One region of the Kosakonia calanthes genome, then DNA from elsewhere that is predicted to be linked to it. Evidence: predicted binding sites of a transcription regulator. Region 1 holds the regulator's gene; the other holds the start of a gene.
What was found. The regulator PurR, encoded in region 1, represses purine synthesis genes. The targets are predictions, from matches to a motif close to CANGCAAACGTTTGCNTG.
Positions count from the first base shown of each region.

Region 1 (3,526 bases):
CTTTCAGCGTGCCGGTAACAGAGCGGTCCGCCAGTTTCCCACCGAGATAGTTACCAATCGAGAAGCCCACACCAATCAGTACCAGCATGGCGGTAACAAATACCGGCGTAGCATGAGTAATGGTATGCAGTACCGGAGAGATATAGGTATAGAGCGTAAACATGGCTCCAGCACCCAGCACGGTGGTCAGTAACGCAGAGAGAACCTGCGGACGCATCAGTACTGACAGCTCTTTGCGGACATCCGGACGCGCACCCGCGCCGCCTTTTGGCAGAGAGAAGAACAGGCTCAACATAGCAATCACGCCCAGTCCGGCAGTGGCCATAAATGACATGCGCCAGCCGATGGTTTCACCCAGCCAGGTAGCGGCAGGCACGCCGCCGATATTAGCGATGGTCAGCCCCATAAACATGGTGGCGACTGCGCTGGCCTGTTTTTCTTTCGCAACCACGCTTGCGGCCACCACCGAACCGAGGCCGAAGAATGCGCCGTGGTTCAGGCTGGTAACGATGCGGGCGAGCATTAATGTGGAGTAGTCTGGCGCAATGGCCGACAACACGTTACCCAAGGTAAAAATAGACATCAAAAAGATCAGCGCGTTACGACGACCGCGATGCGACAGCAGCAGCGTCATCAGGGGGGCGCCGACCATCACGCCGATAGCGTATGCGCTAATCAACATCCCTGCCGCCGGAATGGAAACGTCAACGCCGCGGGCAATCACCGGCAGTAATCCCATTGGGGAAAACTCCGTAGTACCGATACCGAAGGCACCGATAGCCAGGGACAGCAAAGGGAAATTAATTTTCATATTTTGGCTCCGAAAATGACATGCCGACGCTCGACTCTGTCGTTGAAGACAAAAGTATGACAGCTGTCACATAAATTAGAAGTTAGCTGAATGACAAAAGATTATTGCGCAACAGATACAAATGCAGGAGATAAGGCAGGAAAACCGAGGGAGAAAGCTCTCCCTCGCGATAGATCAATGCAGTGCTGCGGTCAGCGCGCCGAAAACAATCAGACCCAGAACGATGACGGTGGTGAATAATGAATACTTAAGATCGGTGCTCATCAATTTCTCTCCTTTTAATTTCCCCACAAAAAGTGAGATAGCGCATTTTTGCACAAATTATCCTAAAAATCTTGCGGGAATTAGAGGGAGAATCGTTTTAACTCTTCCCCTTTTGCTCAAGATAAGACAAAATTCGACGCTAAATTTATAAGCGTACCGGCCATTGACTCCCCTCCTGACGTCCAGTGTCGTTTTCCCGGCGTACCGCACTCTTTTTGCTGAGTTCAGGGTGTTTAAAGGCAAACGTTTACCTTAAGTATTATCAGGAGCTTACGATATGGTCTGGAGTAATATCTGATGGCAACGATTAAAGACGTCGCGAAACGAGCAAACGTTTCCACTACAACCGTATCACATGTAATTAACAAAACACGCTTCGTCGCCGAAGAGACGCGCAACGCCGTGTGGGCCGCGATCAAAGAACTGCACTATTCGCCGAGCGCCGTGGCGCGCAGTTTGAAAGTCAATCACACAAAATCTATCGGTTTATTGGCCACCAGCAGCGAAGCGGCCTATTTTGCCGAAATCATCGAAGCTGTCGAAAAGAAATGTTTCCAGAAAGGCTACACCCTGATTCTGGGTAACGCATGGAATAGCCACGAAAAACAGCGCGCTTATTTGTCGATGATGGCGCAAAAACGCGTCGACGGCCTGTTGGTTATGTGCTCTGAATATCCCGAATCTGTTTTAAGCATGCTGGAAGAGTATCGCCACATTCCGATGGTGGTGATGGACTGGGGCGAAGCAAAAGCCGATTTTACCGATTCTGTCATTGATAACGCCTTCGAAGGCGGTTATATGGCAGGCCGCTATCTTATTGAACGCGGGCATCGCGATATCGGCGTGATCCCCGGCCCGCTGGAGCGTAATACCGGCGCAGGCCGTCTGGCGGGCTTTATGAAATCGATGGAAGAAGCCATGATTTCCGTCCCGGAAAACTGGATTGTGCAGGGCGACTTCGAACCGGAATCTGGTTACCGCGCCATGCAGCAGATCCTCGGCCAGTCGCACCGCCCTACCGCCGTTTTTTGCGGCGGTGATATTATGGCGATGGGCGCACTGTGCGCCGCTGATGAGATGGGTTTACGCGTACCGCAGGATATTTCGGTTATCGGTTATGACAATGTGCGCAACTCTCGCTTCTTCACGCCAGCGTTGACGACGATTCATCAGCCGAAAGATTCATTGGGTGAAACCGCCTTTACCATGTTGCTTGACCGCATCGTCAACAAACGTGAAGAGTCGCAATCGATTGAGGTGCATCCGCGCCTGGTAGAGCGCCGCTCGGTGGCCGATGGCCCGTTCCGCGACTACCGCCGTTAATCTTCTTTCGCGGGGGCCGTTACTCCGGCTCCCGCAACCATTCACTGTTCAGCGTTTCGCTATCTCCCAGGTACTCCAGCAGCCAATTTAAGGCGGGCGATGCCTCGTTTTGTTGCCATGTCAGGCAGCAAGCCGCATCCGGAAACGGGTTTTCCAGTTCGAGCGCCACCCAGGCTCCGCTATCCAACCACGGTCTGGCAAAATGCGCCGGCACCATGCCCACACACAGCCCCGCCGAGAGACAGGCTTCCGACGATTCCCAATCCGGGACAATCACGCGTTTTTGGTTATCCAGCAGCCAGGTAATGCGTTTCGGTAATGAACGCGACGTATCTTCCTGAATCAGCGAAGGCCAGTTGCGCAACGTCTCATCACTTAGCGGGCCGGGCATTGCAGCCAAAGGATGTTGACTGGAAACCACGCATTTCCAGCTAAGCATGCCCATATCGCGAAACGCATAACGTCCACCGACCGGAATGGCCTGCGTTGCGCCAATCGCCAACTCAACGCGTCCGTCAGAAAGCGCATCCCAGACGCCATTAAACACCTCCTGATAAACCAGTAATTCGACATCACTGAAATGGCGATAAAAATCAACGATTAGCTGCCGCGTGCGCGAAGGTTTAACGATATTGTCCACCGCGATCGCCAGTTGCCCGCGCCAGCCATTGGCGATTTGCTGGCACTGCTGGCGGGTGACCTGCATTTTTTTGATAACAGAACGCCCTTCTTTCAAAAACCAGACGCCTGCGGGCGTTAACTCTACATCACGATGGCGACGCACAAACAGCGGAACCGCCAGCCACTCTTCCAGTTGCCGAACGGTATAGCTCACCGCAGAAGGCACGCGATGCAACTCTTGCGCCGCACCGCTAAAACTGCCATTGCGCGCCACCGCATCAACCACTTCAAGGGAATATTCTGACCACATAATCTGCCTGCAAAAATTTTGAAACCAATGCGCAAATATTAGCGTTTCACAACTGTTATTGCACTCCTTACACTCGACACCCCTAAATACCTGCAACAAAGAGAAACCATAATGCAACCTGGCAAAGGATTTTTAGTCTGGCTCGCGGGATTAAGCGTGCTGGGCTTTTTAGCCACCGACATGTACCTGCCCGCTTT
Region 1 covers NZ_CP151800.1:2,660,582-2,664,107, forward strand. Annotated here, with positions in the region: gene AAEY27_RS12450 (MFS transporter) at 1-811, opposite strand, end outside; gene AAEY27_RS12455 (YnhF family membrane protein) at 986-1,075, opposite strand; gene purR (HTH-type transcriptional repressor PurR) at 1,373-2,398, shown strand; gene punR (DNA-binding transcriptional activator PunR) at 2,418-3,329, opposite strand; gene punC (purine nucleoside transporter PunC) at 3,441-3,526, shown strand, end outside.

Region 2 (3,526 bases), 520 kb from region 1:
GTTTACGCGGGCGACGGCGAGATTGATTACCTGCCGGTTTCGCAGCGCCGCCATCAAGACGGCGTCCACCGGTTGGTTTCGCGGCGCCGCCTTCACTGCGACGTCCACCCGCCGGTTTCGCGGTGCCGCCTTCACTGCGACGTCCACCCGCCGGTTTTGCGGCGCCACCTTCACTGCGACGCGGCGAGCGTGGTTTTTGCGCTTCACCGTCATTGCGGCGCGGCGCGGACTGACCACGGCCACCGCCGCCCTGCCCACGGCCATTCTGGATGGGTTCGGCTTTGATCGATGGATCCGGTTCATAACCGTCCAGGGCAATGCGCGGGATCTCTTTTTTCAACAGGCGCTCAATGTCGCGCAGCAGTTTATGTTCATCAACGCAAACCAACGACAACGCTTCGCCGGTGGCCGCCGCTCGGCCGGTACGGCCAATACGGTGAACATAATCTTCCGGCACGTTCGGCAACTCGTAGTTGACTACGTGCGGCAGTTCTTCAATATCCAGACCACGCGCGGCGATATCGGTTGCCACCAGCACGCGAATATCCCCGGATTTGAAATCCGCCAGCGCACGAGTACGTGCCCCCTGGCTCTTGTTACCGTGGATCGCGGCACTGGTAATGCCATCTTTATTCAGCTGTTCAGCCAGGTGGTTGGCACCGTGTTTGGTACGGGTAAAGACCAGCACTTGCTGCCAGTTGCCCTCGCCAATCATCTGTGACAGCAGTTCCCGTTTGCGTTTTTTGTCCACGAAATGCACATGCTGCGTGACCTGCTCAGACGCGGTGTTGCGACGTGCGACTTCAATTTCCAGCGGGTTGTGCAGCAGTTTTTCCGCCAGCTGTTTGATCTCGTCAGAGAAGGTCGCAGAAAACAGCAGGTTTTGGCGTTTCGCCGGGAGTTTCGCCAGCACGCGGCGAATATCGTGGATAAAGCCCATGTCCAGCATGCGGTCGGCTTCATCCAACACGAGGATTTCGATGCTATCGAGTTTCAGGGCATTTTGGTGTTCAAGATCGAGCAGACGGCCCGGTGTAGCGACCAGCACATCCACGCCGCCGCGCAGTTTCATCATCTGCGGGTTAATGCTCACCCCACCGAAAACCACCATGGAACGAATATTCAGGTATTGGCTGTACTCACGTACGTTTTCGCCCACCTGCGCCGCCAGTTCACGGGTCGGCGTTAAGATCAGCGCACGCACCGGGCGACGCCCTTTAGCATGCGGTTCATTCTGCACCAGGCGCTGCAGCAACGGCAGTGTAAAACCTGCGGTTTTACCGGTACCGGTTTGCGCGCTCGCCATCAGATCGCGGCCTTGCAGAACCGCCGGGATAGCCTGCTGCTGAATAGGGGTTGGCTGAAGGTAACCCTGCTCTGCGACTGCGCGCAGGATTTCCGGATTCAGGCCAAGGGCATCAAAAGACATAACAACTCCACACCGCCCCGACCTGTCACAGGTGTAGTTTTCGAGGAGATAATATTTAATTGATGACAAAAACCACAATGTCATGAAGGAGCGGAGTGTATCAGCTTTTGTGATCCGGCGCATAAAATATCCCGCAGGTATTCGTCTGCAAAATATAATTGTCGATTTCCGCGCCTCGCTCGACGTTTTGCACTCACGTGCAAGGGAATCGCCAACGAGGCGATAAATTCAACCGCACTCACATTTTCGGCACGCCGGTTAGACAAACATTGGCCTGCGGCCTAAAGTTAATCAATCGATTGATTAATTCCAATAAGCCCATGAATACGACACCGATGACCACCAAAGGTGAGCAGGCCAAAAACCAGTTGATCGCCGCCGCGTTGGCACAGTTTGGCGAATATGGCTTGCATGCCACCACGCGGGATATCGCCGCGCTGGCCGGGCAAAATATCGCCGCGATCCCTTACTATTTCGGCTCAAAAGAGGATTTGTACCTCGCCTGTGCGCAGTGGATCGCCGACTTTATCAGCGAACATTTTCGCCCCCATGTGCTGGCCGCCGAAGCGCTGTTTGCCGCGCCGAACCCCGATAAAGCCGCGATGCGCGAGCTTCTTCATCGCGCTTGCCAGAATATGATTATGCTGCTCACCCATGATGAAACGCTCAACCTGAGCAAGTTTATCTCCCGCGAGCAGCTCTCCCCGACGCGGGCTTACCAGTTGGTGCATCATCAGGTCATTGAACCAATGCACTGCCACTTTACCAACCTGCTTGCCGCTTATACCGGGCGCGACGCCGACAGCACGCAAACCATCATTCATGCTCATGCGTTGATCGGCCAGATCCTCGCCTTTCGCCTCGGTCGGGAAACCATTTTGCTGCGCGCCGGATGGACGCAGTTCGACGAAGAGAAAACGGCACTGATTTCTCAGGTCATCACCTGCCATATCGATCTTATCTTGCAAGGATTAACGCACAGGAGTCTCGAGTTATGAAAAAGCACATCGTCACCGTATTGATTGTATTGGCTTTATTGGCTGCCCTCGGCGGCGGCTGGATGTGGTATCAAAGCAAACAGGAAAATGGGCTTACGCTGTACGGCAATGTTGATATCCGTACTGTCAATTTGAGCTTTCGTGTCGGCGGGCGCTTAGCGGCGCTAAACGTGGACGAAGGTGACAGCGTGCAAGCAGGGCAGCAGCTTGGCGAGATGGACAAAGCGCCGTATGAAAACGCCCTACTGCAAGCCCAGGCCAACGTGTCAACGGCGCAGGCGAAATATGAATTAGCCACCGCGGGCTACCGCGCGGAAGAAATTGCTCAGGCCGCCGCCGCGGTTAACCAGGCACGCGCGGCATGGGAATATGCGCAGAATTATTATCAGCGCCAGCAAGGATTGTGGAAAAGCAAAGTGATTTCAGCCAACGACCTGGAAAATGCCCGTTCTTCGCGGGATCAGGCGCAAGCCACATTGAAATCGGCACAGGATAAACTGAGCCAGTACCGCGCCGGTAACCGCCCGCAAGAAATCGCCCAGGCCAAAGCAGGCCTTGAGCAGGCGCAGGCGGCGCTGGCGCAAGCGCAACTTGATCTGCACGACACCATTTTGGTCGCGCCGAGCAATGGCACGGTGCTGACCCGCGCGGTTGAACCGGGCAGCATGCTGAACGCCGGAAGCACGGTGTTAACCCTCTCCCTCACCCGCCCGGTCTGGGTTCGCGCCTATATCGACGAGCGCAACCTGCACCTGGCGAAGCCCGGCCAGCAAATTCTGCTCTATACCGATGGCCGCCCGAACACGCCGTACCACGGCAAAATTGGTTTTGTCTCACCGACCGCCGAATTCACCCCAAAAACCGTTGAAACCCCGGATCTGCGTACTGACCTGGTTTATCGCCTGCGCATTATCGTGACCGATGCCGACGACAACCTGCGTCAGGGAATGCCAGTGACCCTGCGCTTTAACGGCGAGGCGCGTCATGAATGAGGCGACTATCCAACTCGAAGGCTTGATAAAACACTTTCCCGGCATGGAAAAACCCGCCGTGGCGCGGCTGGATTGCGAAATAAAAGCGGGCTATGTCACTGGGCTGG
Region 2 covers NZ_CP151800.1:3,185,515-3,189,040, forward strand. Annotated here, with positions in the region: gene rhlE (ATP-dependent RNA helicase RhlE) at 1-1,429, opposite strand, end outside; gene cecR (transcriptional regulator CecR) at 1,750-2,427, shown strand; gene hlyD (secretion protein HlyD) at 2,424-3,419, shown strand; gene AAEY27_RS14940 (ATP-binding cassette domain-containing protein) at 3,412-3,526, shown strand, end outside.
Region 2: cecR (transcriptional regulator CecR) is a predicted target of PurR. The motif match lies at 1,689-1,706, and genes of this name have one in related genera.